DNA from 3 places in the Rhizobium sp. CFBP 13644 genome. Region 1 is predicted to be linked to each of the others. Evidence: riboswitches for the same ligand, from Rfam matches in the RefSeq annotation. Region 1 holds a riboswitch; each other region holds the start of a gene.
What was found. Region 1 has a riboswitch for cobalamin ahead of IFT53_RS12930 (DUF1636 family protein). Riboswitches for the same ligand answer to the same signal wherever they lie in the genome.
Positions count from the first base shown of each region.

Region 2: it holds a riboswitch for cobalamin, as region 1 does, so the genes downstream of both, IFT53_RS22225 (ABC transporter substrate-binding protein) here and IFT53_RS12930 (DUF1636 family protein) in region 1, are expected to answer to the same signal.
Region 3: it holds a riboswitch for cobalamin, as region 1 does, so the genes downstream of both, IFT53_RS01350 (CbtB domain-containing protein) here and IFT53_RS12930 (DUF1636 family protein) in region 1, are expected to answer to the same signal.

Region 1 covers NZ_JACYVF010000004.1:83,180-89,589, reverse strand. The annotation lists gene cobW (cobalamin biosynthesis protein CobW) at 1-659, opposite strand, end outside; gene IFT53_RS12930 (DUF1636 family protein) at 656-1,075, opposite strand; cobalamin riboswitch at 1,187-1,395, opposite strand; gene cobO (cob(I)yrinic acid a,c-diamide adenosyltransferase) at 1,501-2,118, shown strand; gene IFT53_RS12920 (cobyric acid synthase) at 2,122-3,579, shown strand; gene cbiB (adenosylcobinamide-phosphate synthase CbiB) at 3,566-4,531, opposite strand; gene cobD (threonine-phosphate decarboxylase CobD) at 4,530-5,564, shown strand; gene IFT53_RS12905 (L-fuconate dehydratase) at 5,554-6,410, opposite strand, start outside.
Region 2 covers NZ_JACYVF010000013.1:58,430-64,839, forward strand. The annotation lists gene IFT53_RS22200 (DMT family transporter) at 1-70, opposite strand, end outside; gene IFT53_RS22205 (adenylate/guanylate cyclase domain-containing protein) at 239-1,453, opposite strand; gene IFT53_RS22210 (hypothetical protein) at 1,676-1,987, opposite strand; gene IFT53_RS22215 (ABC transporter ATP-binding protein) at 2,180-2,944, opposite strand; gene IFT53_RS22220 (FecCD family ABC transporter permease) at 2,941-3,960, opposite strand; gene IFT53_RS22225 (ABC transporter substrate-binding protein) at 3,964-4,971, opposite strand; cobalamin riboswitch at 5,182-5,407, opposite strand; gene IFT53_RS22230 (glucose/quinate/shikimate family membrane-bound PQQ-dependent dehydrogenase) at 5,561-6,410, opposite strand, start outside.
Region 3 covers NZ_JACYVF010000001.1:271,835-278,244, reverse strand. The annotation lists gene IFT53_RS01375 (superoxide dismutase) at 1-3, shown strand, start outside; gene IFT53_RS01370 (metallophosphoesterase) at 100-945, shown strand; gene IFT53_RS01365 (LysE family translocator) at 1,085-1,720, shown strand; gene IFT53_RS01360 (c-type cytochrome) at 1,882-2,313, shown strand; gene IFT53_RS01355 (cytochrome c) at 2,383-3,300, shown strand; cobalamin riboswitch at 3,330-3,585, shown strand; gene IFT53_RS01350 (CbtB domain-containing protein) at 3,737-3,919, shown strand; gene IFT53_RS01345 (CbtA family protein) at 3,933-4,646, shown strand; gene IFT53_RS01340 (hypothetical protein) at 4,648-4,962, shown strand; gene IFT53_RS01335 (type 1 glutamine amidotransferase family protein) at 4,959-5,525, opposite strand; gene IFT53_RS01330 (methyl-accepting chemotaxis protein) at 5,702-6,410, opposite strand, start outside.

The DNA of each region.
Region 1 (6,410 bases):
TCGATCACGCCATTGGATGCGACGATGATCTTCGAGGCCTTCGGCAGATGGGCATTGATATGCGCCTTGGCGCGCTCCAGACCCTCGGCATCCAGCAGGTCACCCTTGGTCAGCACGATGAGATCGGCGCAGGCAATCTGGTCTTCGAAGACTTCTTCGACCGGGTCGTCATGATCAAGCGCCTCGTCATTCTGGCGCTGGGCGGCTAGCGCTTCCAGATCATGCGAAACCATGCCTTCGGCAAGGGCTGCACCATCGGCAACAGCCACAACGGCATCCACCGTCACGCGGCTTTTGATGGCTGGCCACTGGAAAGCCTGCACCAGAGGCTTTGGCAGCGCAAGGCCCGATGTTTCGATCAGAATATGCTCGACGCGGGGCTCGCGGCTCAAAATCTGCTCGATAGCCGGCTGGAAATCATCCGCCACCGTGCAGCAAATGCAGCCATTGGCCAGCTCCACGATGTTTTCTTCCGGGCAGCTTTCAATGCCGCAACCCTTGAGGATCTCGCCATCGATACCGACATCGCCGAACTCGTTGACGATGATGGCCAGCCGCTTTCCATCCAGTTTTTCCAGCAATCCACGCAGCAAGGTGGTTTTGCCAGCGCCCAGAAAGCCGGTGATGATGGTGCAGGGAACGCGGTCTAGCGTGGTCATGGTGTCTCCTCGGTAAAATGCAAAGGGGGAATGCGAGCCACAAGGCCGCGTTTCAAACTGTCAGGCCGTCCGCGCCACGGCATCAGGCCATCCGGCGCAGAGGCCAGAAGACGTGCACCGACCAGAAGGTCGCCAGCGTCGTCTTGGGTTAGGGAACCGAACATATAAGACCAGCCATTGGCGCTGCGCATGGCCGCACTCAGGCCGCGCTTGCAATTGGCAAGGCAATTGACGCTGCGCACATCGACGCCCTCGGCACGGCCCAGCTCAACAGCAGCATGCGAAAGGGTGGCACCCGGGCGCGGCTCGGCATTCGGGTCAACCTCATCGCGGCAGCTGCGGCAGACGAAAACAACGACGCCTGCGGCTCCGTCTGCTTTCGCGGTCTTATCTGGTGGGGTCGATGTCAGATCCAAGGTGTCAACTTTCCGCGCCTGCAAATTCTCTAGGGGTGCGGATATCGACGCCACGCGCCAAAGCACGTTTCGCTTGATATGACCGGCTAACCGGAGCACCCCGCCCGGCAGACGCATTTTTCTGAAACGGCAGGTCTCCTGGCTTGCGGCGTGAGACGCCCGACACCGCCTTCCCGAACATAATGTCCAGTGGCTTATGGCGCAGGCTCACCGCATACAGTTGCGGGGGCAGCCACGGATTGGTCCGCATTGCGAACGGAACCGTGTTCCCTCTTAGCTTTTCCCGTTGCCGGAAAAAGACCGTCAGTGGTTAACCCTTATGCCCTGCACGGCTTTTGTGTCAATGCCGCGGCATCATTGCCGTGGAAACCGTTTTGGCTATAGTCGCCGCTTTGACACGCATGCGCCAAGAGGAATGAGACGCCATGAACCGCGATATCAGCGAAAGCGAAGCCGAGCGTCACCGCGCCAAGATGGTCAACCGCAAAGCCGTGCAGGATGCCGAAGTGTCTGAGAAGACGGTCGAAAAAGGCCTGCTGATGGTCAATACCGGCCCTGCTAAGGGCAAATCCACCGCAGCCTTCGGTCTGGCGCTGCGCATGCTCGGCACCGGCGGGCGTGTCGGCATCGTGCAATTCATCAAGGGCGCTTGGTCCACCGGCGAGCAGCAGGCGCTTGCCCTGTTTGGTGACCGCGTGGAATGGCGCACCATGGGCGAAGGTTTCACGTGGGACACGCAGGATCTGAAGCGCGACGTCGCAGCCGCGACAAAAGCCTGGGAAGAAGCGAAAGTCATGATGGCCGATGAAACCATCGCTCTCGTGGTGCTGGATGAGCTCAACATCGCGCTGCGCTATGATTATCTGCCGCTGGACGAGGTGGTGGAAACACTTAGCAATCGCCGCCCGGGCCTTCACGTCATGGTCACCGGCCGCAACGCCAAGCAGCCCTTGATCGATGCTGCCGATATGGTGACGGAAATGACGCTGGTAAAGCACCACTTCAAGGCAGGCGTGAAAGCCCAGTCAGGCATCGAGTTTTAAGACATGGCGGCACGCGTTTTGATGTTTCAGGGCACAGGCTCGGATGTTGGCAAATCCTTGATGGTGGCGGGGCTGGCGCGTGCCCTCACAAAGCGCGGTCTTTCAGTCATGCCGTTCAAGCCGCAGAACATGTCCAACAACGCCGCTGTTACCGATGATGGCGGCGAGATTGGCCGGGCGCAGGCTTTGCAGGCGCGCGCCGCAGGGGTTGCCCTGTCCGTTCATATGAACCCGGTGCTGTTGAAGCCGCAAAGCGAAACCGGCGCTCAGGTCGTGGTGCAGGGCAAAGTCATCGGCAACGCCAAGGCCGCCGATTACCAGCACATGAAGGCTGGCCTGATGGCCCGAGTGCTGGATAGTTTCGATCACCTGAAGGCGAAATGCGACCTTGTGCTGGTGGAGGGTGCGGGCAGCGCGTCCGAGGTCAATCTGCGCGCCAACGACATCGCCAATATGGGCTTTGCACGCGCCGCCAATGCGCCAGTCATTCTCATCGGAGATATTGATCGCGGTGGCGTCATCGCCAGCATCGTCGGCACCCAGACCGTTCTGGATACGCAAGACGCGGCCATGATCGAGGGTTTCATCGTCAACCGTTTTCGCGGCGATCCCTCGCTGTTTGATGAGGGCATGCGCATCATCGAAGATCAGACCGGTTGGCGGCCCATTGGCCTGCTGCCGCATTTTGCCGATGCCAGCCGCTTGCCCGCCGAAGATGCGCTAGGCCTGACAGGACCCGGACAGCGCAAGCCCGGCGCAAAGATCCGCATTGCCGTTCCGGTCCTGCCGCATATTTCAAACTTCGATGACCTTGATCCGCTGGAGGCCGAGCCAGACGTTGAACTTCTGCGCATCAGACCGGGCGATGCCATTCCCGGCGATTGCGCGCTGGTGCTGCTCTGCGGCTCCAAATCCACCATTGCCGATCTGGCCACGCTGAAAAAATCTGGCCTGGATATCGATATCAAGGCGCATCTGCGCCGTGGCGGATATGTTCTGGGCCTGTGCGGCGGCTACCAGATGCTGGGAAAGACGGTCGCCGACCCGCACGGCATCGAAGGCGCGCCTCATACCGCTGAGGGACTTGGCCTGCTGGATATCGAGACCGTCCTGACCGACGACAAGCGCCTCGTCTCCGTCACTGGCCAAAGCTTTGATGGCATTTCCTTCTCCGGCTATGAAATGCATGTCGGCGTCAGCGAAGGCAAAGACACCGCCCGCGCCTTCGCCACCATCGGCAACCATACCGATGGCGCGATTTCTGCCAGTGGCCGTGTCATGGGCACCTATGTCCATGGCCTGTTTGCCGATGATGACCAGCGCAGCGCATGGCTGGAGCGCCTCGGCGGGCAAAGCTCAACGCTTGATTATGAGGAACAGGTGGATGCCGTTCTCGACCGGCTGGCGGAACATCTGGAACGCCATCTGGATCTCGATGCGCTGATCGCTATAGCGCGATAACCAAGGCCAAAACCCCGAAGAGGCCAAGCAGCATGGCATCCGCGATGCGCGCCAGTTTCAACGCTTTGCGAATATCGGCAGAGGTCAGATCCCGCCGCCCGCCTTCGCCCATGAACCGCGCCTCGATCATCTGTCCGCCATAGGAGCGCGGTCCGGCCAGCGCAAAGCCCAGCGCGCCCGCCATCGCGGCTTCAGGCCATCCGGCATTGGGCGAGCGGTGGTGATGCGCATCCCTGATAATTGCGCGGAAAGCCTGTTGCGGCGAAGCCCCCTTCACAAAAAAAGCAGCACCGACGAACAGGAACCCTGTCAGCCGCGAGGCGGGCAGGTTGACCAGATCATCCAGCCGCGCAGACGCCCAGCCGAATGCCTCATGGCGCGGCGAGCGATGGCCGATCATACTGTCAGCCGTATTGATGGCCTTGTAACCCGCACCGCCGCCAAGCCCCAGAAGCCCAAGCCACAGCGAGGGCGCAACGACGCCATCGGAAAAATTCTCGGCAAGGCTCTCAATGGCAGCACGGCAAACCGCCGCCTCATCCAGCGTTTCAGGATCGCGCCCGACAATCATCGACACCGCCTTGCGACCGCCCGCAAGCCCATCCCGCTCCAGCGCCACAGCCACCGCCTCGACATGCTGCTCCAGACTTTTTTGCGCCGGAAGCGATGCACCGAGGATCGCCACGACCAGAAGCCCGAGCGGCAATTGGAGGAAAAGCGACTGCATTGCCCCTGATAGCAGCACCGTCAGCCCGAGAAACACGATAAGCGCCGCAACGCCCATCAGCTTGCGGCGCGAAAATGTGTCACCCTCCCGGTTCCATTTTAGGTCGAGGAGCGCGATAAGCGAACCAATCCACGTCACGGGGTGGCCGATGCGTTTGAACAGCCAGTCGGGATAACCGACAAGGCGTTCGATCAGCAGGGACAGGAAAGCGAGAGCGAAAAACATGGGCGACAAGCTACCAGAAAAAGTGCAACCGGCGATCCGCCACGGTGGCAATCTGGGACGGGCGCGCCAGCTTTTTCCGCAGGCGCCCGAACCGTGGATCGATCTTTCCACCGGGATCAATCCGCACTCCTACCCCCATTCCCCCATTCCCGCCAGCGCCTTTGCGCGGCTGCCGGAACCCCATGCCTTGGAGACACTGAAACAGGTTGCTGCAACAGCCTTCAGCGCACCCTCGCCAGCGCATCTGGTGGCCGCACCGGGCACGCAGATGCTGATGCCGCTTCTGGCCGGACTCGCGCTGGATCGCGGCGCAAGACGCGCTGCTGTGCTGGCACCCGCCTATGCCGAACACGCCAGAACCGCCCGCATGGCTGGTCTACCGGTCACCGAAGTCGCGGATTTTGCCGATCTCTCGGCGTGCGATTACGCTGTCGTGGTCAATCCGAACAACCCGGATGGAAGGGTGATCGAGCGCAGCGCACTTCTCGCGCTTGCTGAGACTATGCAGAAAAAGGGTGGGCTGCTGGTTGTCGATGAAGCCTTCATCGAAACAGGATCTGGCGAAAGCATCGTCGATGCCGCCACATCGGACAGCCTCATTGTCTTGAGGTCCTTCGGCAAGTTTTACGGCATGGCCGGTGTCCGCCTCGGCTTCGCCATCAGCCATCCCGATATGGCAGCAGAGCTGGAAGCGCGTCTCGGCCCATGGGCCGTTTCAGGTCCAGCCCTTCATATCGCAACGCAAGCCATGGGCGACAGGCCATGGGCAGAGGCAATGCGAACGAGGCTAAAAACCGAGTCGGAACGTCTCAACGATCTTGTGACACACAAGGGCCTGACCATTGCAGGCGGAACGTCCCTGTTCACGCTCATCCGTGACGAGACCGTTCCCGCCTTGCACAATCACCTCATGCAACACGGCATCCTCACGCGCATCTTCGAGGAAAGGCCTGCCGATCTGCGGCTCGGCCTTCCCGCCAATGATGCGGATTGGGCAAGACTGGAAGCGGCCCTGGTCGCCTTCAAGCCTTGAACGTATAGGCTGCGATGGAATCCGGCTTCATTTCAATCGAGAAGCCCGGCATTGTTGGCGGCATATAGGCTGCGTCCTGGATATTGCAGGGCTCGATGAAATGCTCGTGCAGATGGTCGACATATTCGATCACCCGGCCCTCTTTGGTGCCTGATATCACGAGATAGTCGATCATCGACAGATGCTGCACATATTCGCACAGCCCGACGCCACCGGCATGCGGCCACACGGGCAGATCATATTTCGCGGCAATCAGCAGCACGGCCAGCACTTCGTTCACGCCACCCATGCGGCAACTGTCGATCTGGACAACGTCGATCGCACCTTCGGCAATGAATTGCTTGAACATGATGCGGTTCTGGCACATTTCGCCGGTCGCAACCTTCACCGAGCCAATGGCCTGACGGATCTTGCGGTGGCCCGCAATGTCGTCGGGGCTGGTCGGCTCTTCGATGAAGAAGGGCTTGGCAAAGGCCAATCTGTTAACCCACTCAATCGCCTGATCCACCTCCCAGACCTGATTGGCATCGATCATCAAATAACGATCGGGGCCGATCACCTCACGGGCGATAGTGAGGCGGCGGATATCGTCTTCGAGATCGCGGCCAACCTTCATCTTCACATGGTTGAATCCGGCATCGATGGCCTCCTGGCAAAGGCGGCGCAGTTTTTCATCGCCATAGCCCAACCAGCCTGCCGAGGTGGTATAGCAGGCATATCCGTCCGCTTTGAGAATGGCAGCCCGCTCGGCCTTACCCGTCTCAGCTTTCCGCAGGATCGCAAGCGCATCCTCGCGGCTCAGCACATCCGTCAGGTAACGGTAGTCGACAATATCGGCAATCTGCT
Region 2 (6,410 bases), on a different contig from region 1:
ACTTGATGGTGGCGTCTCCCCAGGAAAAGCTGGCGTAAGCGAGCAACCCCAGTAGAAAACCTTTTTGCATGGCAACCCATCCCGGACGGAGATCAGGGCGACGGGCCGTTCGACATTGTCCGAATCACAATGCACGGCAAATGCCGATCTCCGCAATTTCGCTACGCCTGCCCTCCCCACAGCACAAGGCGCAAAACAGGCGAAACCGTCCTGTTGCTAATATAAGGCGCGCGCGTTCTCAGCTCATTTCCGGGTCGATGGTGAAAAGCTCGTGCGCCCGGGCAAAGCCCCGCAGGGCATAGCGCCCGATGGAGACCATAAGGTCGCGCATATCATCAGGACACATCAACATGAACTCGCGGGACATGACCGTGTCGCGCGCCACGGAACTGCACAAGCCGCTGATACGGCTGACGACATTGACGGCGGGGCCGACGACAGTAAAATCCAACCGGTTGCGGCTGCCGATGTTCCCGTAAAAGACTTCCCCCACATGCAGGCCCAGATAGACATCCGTTATGGGCAGGCCCTCCTGCTTGCGCCGATGGTTCAGCACGGTCAGATTGGTTCGAAGGGTGATTTCCGCAGCCAGCGCGGCAGCACAGCCTGAGCGTTGATCTGCATCGCGGAAAATGGCCAGAATGCCGTCCCCGATCAATTTCAGAACGCTGCCGCCATGGGCGTGGATGGCTTCGATGACCACACCAGCATAGTCATTGAGAAACGGAATGATCTGGTCGGGCTCGGCGCGCTCGGAAATGCCGGTGAAATCCCGCAAATCGGAAAACCATAAGACAGCATCGATCTTTTCGACTTCGCCGCGCGTGATGGTTCCGCTGATGACCTTGCGGCCAGCATCCCGTCCCAGATAGACATCGCTGATGGTGCTGATGATACGCATGCAGCATGCGGTCTTGAAGGCAAGGGCAAGCGTGGGCAACAGCATGCGCAACGCGGCCAGCTCATCATCGTGAAAGCCTTCCGCATGACGTGTCAGCCAGTGGGAGTAAAAGGCATTCATCTCACCCACACTGCCACGATCGGTAAAGCGATGAATGGTCGCCAGATAATCGGTGTGTCCGGCCTCCATCATGTCGTTCAGCTTGCGGAAGGTTGAGCGCCCGCCTTCAAAGAACCGATGCCGGGCTTCATTCGAGTTTTCCTTGATGAGATGGAAGAAGACGGAGCTTTCCCAGTCCTCGCGGGCTTTGCCATCATCGGTAAAATCATAGACGCTGGATGACGCAGCCACATCGCCGCTATCCCAGCGAAAGGCATGCCCCTCAAAATCCGGGTGAAGCGTATCCATCAGGACCAAAGCCGAAGAAATCGAAATGCCGACCTCATTGCAGCGCGTGCAAAAGCCCGACAGCAACTTTTCCTCTTCAATGCCCTCGTAGCCTTGCTGCGATAGCCACAATAAAATCTCTGAAAGACTGGACTGCTGGATCATGGAGGGCGATGGTCCCGATTGAGCACACGTGAAAACATTTGCCATGCGTTGAGCCAGCAGCGTGGCCTGCTTTGGTTCTGTTTACAACATTTTCACGAAATCATCTGACGAAAAGCGGCTGCGTGCTTGGCCAGAAGGCCATCTGTAACATGCTGCCCATGCAGCAGGGTGATGTGCCGCGCACCTTTGCCTCACCCGGTCAAGCATTGAAAAACTAGCAGTTCAGCTATTGCCCTCTTCACTCTCGCTGGACTGGAGCAGCCGCGTCAACTCGGCGCAGTTCGGATCATCAGCATCCAGCAACTGCACGGGTGACGTCCAGCCGAAGCTGTAGCCCACAATCGTTGCAATGGCCCATGATGGATCCTCGCCTGCGCGCTGAAGGAGCTTAGGCCCCTGCGCGGCCACGCATTGCTGCGACTGCTGAAGGGATTGGGCTGAGGCATTTGCGCCCTGAAGGCGGTCCTGCACCTCTGCCTGAATGGGGTTCAGGACAAAAAGCGTGATGAGCCATGCGGCAATATCGGAAATCATGCGTAACCTCTGCACACTCGGCGATGATGTCGGAAAAGGTCCGACATCGTGAAAGCGCCGAGACTTTCACCAGAGGGGCCCGGACCAGCGGGTTGGTGGAGATGTGGGAGGCCGTCGCTGCAATTCAAGAGGCGCGGCAGGGGGAATTGGACAAGAAAGGCAACAGGCCTTTCTAAAGATGCCGCGCCACCCTTACTTTGGAGCCCGATAGCGAATGTGGCACGTGTCGCCATCACCCGTTTCCACATCGACTTCGACACCAAACACATCCGCGATCAGGCTAGCCGTGAAGACCGTCGATGGCTTGCCAAGCGCCACAAGCTCACCCGCCTTCATCACCGCCACCCGGTCACAAAACATGGCCGCATGGTTGAGGTCATGCAGCGCTGCGGCCACCGTCAGCCGCTGTTTGCGCACGAGGTGTAACAGCGCAATCTGGTGACCGATATCGAGATGATTGGTCGGCTCGTCCAGAAGCAGAATATCCGGCTTCTGGGCCAGGGCGCGGGCGATGTGCAGCCGCTGCCGCTCGCCCCCCGATAGCGTGTGCCACATGCGCTTTGAAAGATGCTTTGCATCCACATCCCGCAATGCCTGATCCACAATGGCATCATCCTGCGCCGACCATGGCGACAGGGCGCTTTTATGCGGCGTGCGACCAAGCTCGACGGCCTGACGGGCGTTGATGCGCTCCTGCGTCTCCGCCTGCTGCTCAACAAGGGCGATAGATCGTGCGACATCGCGACGGTTCAGGCTTTCCATGGACTTCCCGTCCAGCGTCACTTGACCGGATTTCGCCTTTCGAAGGCCGCAGAGAAGCGACATGAGACTCGTCTTGCCGGAACCGTTGGGCCCGACAATGCCCAGAAACTCGCCCGGCCTGATCTCGAGACTGACGTTCCTCACAATCTCGACACCACCGGCAGACCAGCATAGATCCTGCGCGCAAAGGGTCATACCGATCTCCGTCGCTGGCTGAGAATGAGCGCGAAGGCCGGGGCACCGAACAGCGCCGTGATGACGCCGATCGGCAAGACCTGCCCGGCGATGATGGTGCGCGAAACGATGTCTGCCGCAATCATGAACACGGCTCCGGTCAGGGCCGCAGCGGGCAACAGGCGCCCATGGCGGACGCCGACAATCATGCGTGCTGCATGGGGAATGACAAGACCGATAAAGCCGATGGAGCCGACAATACTGACCATGATGGCCGTCATCAGCGCGCAGATGCCAGTGAGTACGATGTAGACGCGCCGAACCGGTATGCCGAGCGAGGCAGCGGAGCCGGAGCCGAAGGTAAAGGCATCCAGCGCACGCGCATGCCACAGGCAGACCAACAGGCCGATAAGCGTGACCGGCAAGGCCAGCCACACATCTGGCCAGCGCACACCGGAGAGATTGCCGAGCAGCCAGAACATGATGCCCCGCGCCTGTTCGGCATTGGCAGCCTTCGTCACGATAAAGGAGGTGATGGCATTGAAAAGCTGCGAACCCGCCACACCCGCCAGAATGATGGCGCTGTTTCCGCTGCCAGCCCTCAAGGCCAGCAGGCTGACGAGGGCAAAGGCTGTGAGCGCACCGAGGAACGCGCCGAGCGGCATGGTGAGCATGCCAGCGCCAAAGCCGAGAATGGCAACGCCAACCGCGCCCGTCGATGCACCGGCTGAAATGCCCAGAATATAGGGGTCGGCCAGCGGATTGCGCAACAGCGCCTGAAGCACGACGCCCGACAACGCAAGGGCTGCACCGCAGCAGGCCGCAACCACAGCACGACTGAGGCGGTAGTTCCAGATGATGCCTTCATCGATCGCATCCAGCGGATAGCCGGCATCGAACACACGGTTTGCCACCGTCTTGGCAACGACATCCATGGAAATGGATGTCTCGCCAATGGCTGCGCCGAGCCAGAGCGCCAGACCCAGGAGCCCGGCCGCCAGCAAGACGGCACGGGTTATTGTGAAACAGGCACCCATGGCCTAGTTGGAAAGCCCAAGCTGGACGATAGCGTCGGCCAGAACTTCGATACCATCGATGGTGCGGATCGTGGGGTTCATCGCCTGTGCGTCCATGGTGACGATATGGCCCTCTTTGACTGATGGCATCAGGCTCGTAACCGGATCTTCCTTCAGGAATTTCTGCTTGAGCGCGACATCATCTGCCGGAAAGCGCCTGCGATCCATCTTGCCCGCCACGACGATTGTGGGATTAGCCTTGGCGATGGTTTCCCAACCGACCGTCGGCCACTCTTCATTGCTTTCTATGACATTTTTGATGCCGAGTGCCGACATGATATAGCCGGGTGCGCCGTTTTTGCCTGCAACGTAAGGGTCTATTGCAAGCTCTGCGCTGGAGAACCAGAAGACTGCGGAAAGCTGGCCTTTGGCGGAAACGATCTTCTTGCGAGCGGTCTCTTCGCGGGCCTTCAGTTCGGCCACCAGCTTTTCGCCCTTGTCCTGAACATTGAAGATTTGCGCGAGGTCGGCCACTTCCTGATAGATCAGGTCCATGGTGAACACGGAATGGCGCACGCCATCGCCACCACCGGAATTGTCCTTGCCGGTGCAATCGGCGGGCGATGTGTAGACCGGGATCTTCAGTTCTTCAAACTGTTCAGGCTTGGCAACCACACCTTCCGGGCCGACATGCCATTGATATTGCACCGTTACCAAGTCTGGCTTCTTGGCCAGAACGCTCTCGAAACTCGGGTCATTATCCGCAAGCCGGTCGATCTTGGCATTGGCTTCTTCATAGCCCTTGATCACAGGGCCGACCCAAACCGCCGTGCCGACAACCTTATCTGAAAGGCCCAGCAGATAGAGAATTTCCGTGGTGCTCTGTCCAACGGCGACGGTGCGCTCAGGCGCATGCGTGAAGGTGACATCCCGACCGCAATTCTTGAGTGTCAAAGGATAGGACGTCTGCGCCGCATGGGCAGAAGGCAGCGCCGCAAACGAGCTTGCAACCGCGAAGATGGCAGCGCCCATGGCGTGCCTGAAGTGTAATGTCATTTCGATAGTCCCCGATCGTCATGAGTTGCGCAAGGCGCAACTGGGTATGAACATGTTTAGACTGTCAGCCCGCAAAGACGGGACGTTGGGACGATCTGAAACCGGGACATGGCAGATGAATAAGGCGCAGGCTAGCGCTCGATGCAATCACGACGTCTCCTGTTCCGGGCATCCCCGCCCGCGAATTGGATTGAACATATGACGGCAGGTCTCCTGGCTCACGGATTTGCGCCTTCGCCCAACCTTCCCGCAAATCGCTTTGCAGTGGCATGACACTTTTAAAAAAGCGTCATAGGGCTCGACAATCCGCTCACAGTTGCGGGGGCAGCCACGGCATCGGATGTAGGTCCTCACCGTATTCCCTATTATTCCTCACGATTGCTCGCTTGGAACCGTCGCAACCAGTTAGACGCAATCGCGACATACCGTCAAGTCGAATAATTGTTATGTTATTACATATCGACTTGCAAGCGTTGATTTTCGATGTTTCACGGCTCATCCTATCGCACGAAAAAGCCGGGAATCTCTTCCCGGCTTCCATCTCGAATTATCAATCTTGTAGCTGTTATGGCAGCGTGTAGGCGATGACATAGTCACCGGGCTTTGTGCCGACGGAGCCATGGCCGCCTGCAACCATCACCACATACTGCTTTCCGTCATCCATAGCATAGGTCATCGGCGTGGCCTGTCCACCGGCTGGAAGACGACCTTCCCAAAGCTGCTTGCCCGTGGTCAGATCATAGGCGCGCAGATAATTGTCCACCGCCGCACCGAGGAAGGCAACGCCACCCTTGGTAATCATGGGTCCACCAATGCCGGGAACGCCAACCTTGAAAGGCAGGGGAAGCGGCGTCATGTCATAGACGGTGCCGTTCTTGTGCTTGTAGGCAACGTCACCGGTTCGCAGATCAGCACCCGCAACATATCCCCATGGCGGAGCCTGGCATGGAATGCCGAGCGGTCCGAGGAAGGGTCCCATCAACACACCATAGGGCGCGCCATCATTTCTGTTCAGACCCTGCTCGCTACCCTTTTCATCCTGGCCCTTGGGCGGAATCTGGTCGCGTGGCACGAGCTGAGACGTGAAGGCGAGATATGTCGGCATGCCAAACATGACCTGCCGCTCCGGATCGACAGCAACAGAACCCCAGTTGAAGGTGCCGAAATTGCCGGGATAAATCAGCGAGCCGTTAAGCGATGGCGGCGTATAGCGGCCTTCATAGTTCAACTGATGGAATTTGATCCGGCAGGCCAGCTGGTCGAACATGGAGACACCCCACATGTTCGATTCAACCAGCGGCTCTGGCTTGAACGACAAAGCGGATGTCGGCTGCGTTGGAGACGTGAAATCTTCAGGGATTGCACCACCTGGTGCTTTCTCTTCCGTTATGCCCAGCAGCGGCTCACCATTTCGT
Region 3 (6,410 bases), on a different contig from region 1:
TAAGTCTTGAGACACACCTAAAGACAAACACCCGGCCTTGCGCCGGGTGTTTTCGTTTTGTCATATGGGTGTCATTGCCCCGGCCTATGCGGGGGCATCATGACAGACAAAACCGCACCGCTCTTCTCCTTTGGCATCGTCGCCGATCCGCAATATGCCGATATCCCGCCGCGCCCGGAAATGGGCCGCTATTATGCCGAGAGCCCGGCCAAGCTGGCGCAGGCCATCGAGGTCTTTAACGCCCATGATCTCGCCTTCGTCGTCACGCTTGGCGATATCATCGATCGCGGCTGGGAGAATTTCGACGCCATCCTCGCGCCCTATGGCAAGCTCAGACACCGCTCAGTTTTGTTACCGGGCAATCACGACTTCGCGGTCGCGCCTGACTATCTCGCGCAGGTGCATGAGCGGCTGGGAATGCCGTCTCCATGGTATGATTTCGTGGTTGGCTCCGTCCGGTTCGTGGTGCTGGACGGCAGCGATGTCAGCACCTTCGCCCCACCGCTAGGCGATGCCCGCCGCGATCTCGCAGCGCAAAGGCTGGAGGGCTTGAGACAGGCCGGTGCCATCAACGCGCATGACTGGAACGGCTCGTTCAGCGACACGCAATTGGCATGGCTGGCACAAACGCTCGATGCTGCGGATGCTGCCGGTGAAACCGCAATCCTGTTTTGCCACTATCCGCTCTACCCGCAAAACGCCCATAATATGTGGGATGCGCCTGCCATTCTGGCGCTGCTTGAAGCGCACCCCAGCGCAAAAGCATGGTTCTGCGGCCACAACCACGTCGGCAATTATGCCAGCCTCGGCCACACGCATTTCCTGAATTTCAAGGGCATGGTGGATACGCCTGACGAAAACACATTTGCCATCGCCGATGTCTACTGGGATCGCATCGATATCAGGGGTTTTGGCCGCGAAGAGAGCCGCACGCTGACCTTCTGAAGAGGGTGCGAAAACCCATCGTCAGCGAGATGATTTCACCACACATATTCATTTGATATTATCAGGCAAAGCGGCTGATATCCGCGTCATATCGCTCATCCATTTTTTGACGAATGCCGTATTTTCAGGAATATTCGATATGTCTTATTCAGAAAGCCTTTGGCTCTACTTCTCGCTTCTGTTCGGCATCATCATCTTGCCCGGCATCGATATGCTGCTGGTTCTGGCAAGCTCTATGACGGGCGGTCGCAAGGCGGGACTTGCCGCCACATCGGGCATCATGGCGGGAGGCGTGGTGCATTCGCTTTATGGCGCTGTTGGCGTCGGGCTTCTGGCCAGCCTTATGCCGGTTCTGTTCACGCCGCTGATGATTTTTGGTGCGGCCTATATGATCTGGGTCGGCATCGGCCTCATGCGCAGCTCCATCGTGGTGGAGGGGGATGAGGTGAGCGCCAGCGCCTCTGCCCGCCGCGCATTCCGCCGTGGCATCGTTACATGCCTCTCCAACCCCAAGGCCTATCTTTTCATGATGGCGGTCTACCCGCAATTTTTGAAGCCGATGTACGGTCCCGTCTGGATACAGGGCATCATCATGGGGCTGATGACGGCGGGCACGCAGCTTGCCGTCTATGGCACCCTGGCGCTGACGGCAGGCAAAAGCCGGGATTTACTGGTGTCTTCGCCGCATATCACTATTTTCATCGGTCGCGCTGCGGGCTTGCTGCTGGTTGTGGTCGCTGGTTTCACCCTGTGGGAAGCCCTTGCTTCCGGGTGATATGCGCCTGATAATGCTTCAAAAAAATCACTGCAATGTGACTTCTTTTTGCCATGTGGAACAGGCATCTTCGCCTTTGTGCGTCGCGCTGTTTTGCCGCAGGGATTACGTGATGACACGCAAGCATTCACCCGCCGGTGCGCGGACCCAGGAGAGACATGATGAAGCTTAGAACGATTGCCGCATCCATTATGATAGGCTGTCTTTGCGCCGGTGCGGTTTCCGCAGCCGGCGAGGTTGAAAAGCGCGAAGGCTTGATGAAGGGTATCGGCGGTGCCATGGGAGCGCTGGGTGCCATCGCCAAGGGCGAAAAGCCCTATGATGCGGAAACAGTCAAAACCGCTGTCACCACCATCAGCGCCAATGCCAAGGCTTTCCCGGATCAGTTCCCCGCAGGTTCTGAAGGTGGCTCTGCTTCCCCTGCCATCTGGCAGAACTTCGCAGACTTCAAAGCGAAGTCCGATAAGCTGAGCTCGGATGCAGACATGGTTCTGGCACAGTTGCCAGCAGATCAGGCCAGCGTCGGCGCCGCCTTGAAGACGCTGGGTGCCGATTGCAGCAGCTGCCATCAGGCTTACCGCGTCAAGAAGTAATCAGCCCATCGGTCCGCCGGTCTTCGGCGGGCCTTTTTCATGATATCCATTTAAGAAGCGGAAACGGCGATGGCGTCCATTTGGGCAAAGCTGGCGGGCGGTGCTGTTGTTGCCGGGGCCGTCGGGTTCGGAATTTTCATGGGCGTCACCGCGCCTGAGCGCCAGGCACCCAGCCATTGGGCCAACCTTGGCGAACCCAATCTTACCAATGGCGAGACATTGTTCTGGGCAGGCGGCTGCGCAAGCTGTCACGCCGCCCCGGATGCGACGGGCGATGCGCTGAAGACGCTTGCCGGTGGGCAGGCGCTGCCAAGCCCGTTCGGCACGTTCCACATGCCCAATATTTCGCCGGATCCGCAGCACGGCATCGGCGCATGGTCGCTCGCACAGTTTGGCGATGCCATGACGCGGGGCGTGGGCAAGGATGGCGAGCACCTCTATCCGTCCTTTCCCTATAATTCCCATGCGCGGATGACCCCGCAGGATATCAACGACCTCTTCGCCTATCTGAAAACCTTGCCCGCCAGCACCAATGATGCGCCCGGCCACGATCTGCCATTTCCCTTCAACATCCGGCTTGTTCTTGGCGGCTGGAAGTTCCTGTATTTCGATAAGGGCGAACCGCGCGTCGAGATTGCCAATGCGAATGCGCAGGTCGTTCGCGGCCAATATCTGGTGGAAGGCCCCGGCCATTGCGGCGAGTGCCATACCCCGCGAGATGCGCTGGGCGGCTTCATGAAGGGCCAGTGGCTTGCCGGTGGACCGAACCCGGAAGGCGAGGGGCGCATTCCCGATATTCGCCCGGAATCGCAGACCATCGGCTCATGGAGTGAAGCGGATATCGCCAATTATCTGGAAACCGGCTTCACGCCGGACTTCGATAGTGCCGGTGGATCCATGGTCAAAGTCCAGCAGAATATGGCCCGTCTTCCTGCCGAAGACCGCCAGGCCATTGCGGCCTATCTCAAGGCACTTCCTTCTCCCTGAGAAGCCATTGACTCCTCAACCCGTCCGCAGGATAACGGTTGTGTGATGGTCTTTCCGGTTCGCCCGGAAAGTGAAAAGGGAACACGATAGGAGCCTCAAGCTTTGATTCGTGGCTGCCCCCGCAACTGTGAGCGGAGAGCCTGAAAACGTATTGCCACTGGTCTGGCCCATCGGCACGAAATTCTCCGGGATTTCGTAAAGCACGATGCGAAACAAAGGACCGGGAAGGTGTTTTCAAGGTTGTGACCCGCAAGCCAGGATACCTGCCATCACGGAAGTGTCGTCAATGCCGGCGGGGTGTCCGGAACAGCACGGTTTTCAGGTCGGGATATTCCCGCCTTCAAGACCCTGTGTCTCTTTTCCCCGTGGTGAATGTTGAATGCGGTCGTGGGTCTTTTGATCAGAATGACGCCCACCCGCACGTGAAAGGGTCACCATGTCTATCCACCAGAATACGGCGGCAAGCGCCGTCTCGTCCTCAACCTCAAGACTTGCGCAATCGCTGACAGCAGCCTTGCTCGGCCTGTTTATCGTGGGCTTTGTCGGCTTCTCGCAGGTAGAAGCCGTGCACAATGCCGCGCATGATACGCGCCACGCCAACGCCTTCCCTTGCCATTGAGGGGAGGAAGATCATGCCATTTTTCCGTAATATCGTTTTCACCGCCGTTCTGGTGGGCTTGATTGCCGGTTTGGCCGTCAGCGCCATGCAGGCCATCGGCACCACGCCGCTCATCCTTCAGGCCGAAACCTTCGAAAGCCGCGGCGCAGAGGTTGCGCATGCGCACACCCATGAGGCGGGCGCACCCGCAGATCATCACCACGATCCAGAAGCGTGGGCGCCCGCCGATGGCTTCGAGCGCAATGCGTACACCATCGCCGCCAATGTGCTGACTGCCATCGGCTATGCGCTGGTGCTCACGGCTCTGATTTCCTTGCGCAATTCCGCAGGCGGCTGGCGGGAAGGGCTGCTCTGGGGCCTTGCCGGTTTTGCCGCCGTCATGCTGGCCCCGGCCATCGGCCTGCCGCCGGAACTGCCCGGCAGCCCCGCCGCAGAGCTTGGTGCGCGTCAGATGTGGTGGGTGGCAACCGTTGCTGCCACGGCGGGCGGTCTGGCGCTACTTGCCTTCAAACGGGCGGAAGCATGGGCGGTCATTCTGGCTCTGGTGTTGATGGCCGCTCCCCACATCATCGGCGCGCCCTTGCCGCCAGCGGGTGAACACGCGCTGGCACCTCTGCCGCTGGAGCGCCGTTTCGTCGTTCTGGCAACCGTGACCAGCTTCGTGTTCTGGATCATCTTGGGAACCTTGAGCGGCCATCTTCTCAAACGTGTCGACGTTGCGAGATAATATGGAAACCGCAAGTGAATGGAGCGACGGGCTCGATGCCTTGCGTTTTTCCGTTCCCGGCCATGGCGCGCCCTGCGCCATGCACCGGCTGGCCTTCAAGGCTTTGCTGGGCAAAGAGCCGCAAAAGGCCGCGTGTCTTCAGTTCTTTGCTGAGAACCGGGAGGCCTTTCTCAAGGCCGCCTCAGCCAAGATCAGCAGCCTGAAACTTCCCGCCGATCGCAGCCTGCACATCAACAGCAGAGACGTCAGGCGCGCGATGACAGAAAATCCGATTGAGGGGACTGCGCGTGCGTGTCGTGTGCTTGACCGCCGTTAGAGATGCTCCGCCGCAAACCCGGCCATCTCGGCCTCCGCCTCCGGCCCCCAGAGATCGAGCGCTTTCAATATTTCGCTCGCGAAACTCACAGGTGCGGTTCCAGGTGCCGTGATGATGCCTTGGTCGCTGACGGCCTGGGGCTGCTCGCGGTAGTGTTCGGCACCCTCATAGGTGATGTAGGTGGAGTGTGATGCCACGGAATTTCCGGTGTGTGCCACGTGGTTCAACACGCCCGTTCCGGCCAGCGCACTCGCTGCTGCGCAAATGCCAGCCACCAAACGGTGCTGCGCGCGAAAGCGGTGGACGAGATCGGTAAAATCCGGTGCCATTTTCCGTTCCCAGATCAAGCCGCCGGGAATGACCAGCGCGTGAACAGTCTCCGGGTCCAGTGCGTCATAAGTCGTATCCGGGACGATCTTCAGCCCACCCATGGAGGTGAGGGGCGCACCATCGGGGGATGCGGTGAAGATATCGACGCCCAAATAACCGCGCGCCATTGCCGTCAGAATAGCGGGCTCCCAATCAGCAAATTCCTCGGTCAGTGCCAAGGCAATACGGGGCATAGTCATCTCCTGCAATCATCGATGTTTGCTATGCTATCGGAAAAGCTTTTGAGCAAAAAGGCTGAAACTGGCAGGGGGGTGGCCGCGAGACCTCTTGAGGGAAATGGCTTAAGCTTTGCGCAACAAAAAACGCGGCATCAGATGCCGCGCTTTCTTTAGATTCAATGTTGTCCTGTTCAGGCTGCTGCGCGGTAGCGCTGGCCTGACTGACCGTTGCTTTCCAACCGGAAACGCTCAAGCTGGGCATGCAACTGGCGCGCTTCGTCGGCCAGAATCTGGCTGGCGGCGGTGGTTTCTTCCACCATTGCGGCGTTCTGCTGCGTCATCTGGTCCATATGGTTGACCGAGCTGTTGATCTCTCCGAGCGCCATGGATTGCTCCGCAGCGGCCCGTGCAATGGTCGTGACATGGTCATCGACGCGGTTGACGAGTTCTTCGATCTCTTTCAGCGCTTCTCCGGTCGACAGAACCAGCGATACCCCACCCTTGACTTCATCTGCCGAGGTGGTGATGAGGCCCTTGATTTCGCGGGCAGCATTTGCCGAGCGTTGGGCCAGTTCGCGAACTTCCTGTGCAACCACAGCAAAGCCACGACCCGCTTCACCGGCACGCGCAGCTTCAACACCGGCGTTCAGGGCAAGTAGGTTGGTCTGGAAGGCGATCTCGTCGATGACAGAGATGATCTGACCGATTTTCTGCGAGGATTGTTCGATCCGGCCCATTGCATCGATTGCGTTGCGAACGATGTTGCCGGATTTGCCAGCGCTGCTCTTGGTGTCGCGCACCATCTGCGTCGCTTCATTGGCACGCGCAGTCGATGTCTTGACGGTGGTTGTGATTTCTTCCAGGGCTGCTGCGGTTTCTTCGAGGGCTGCGGCCTGCTGT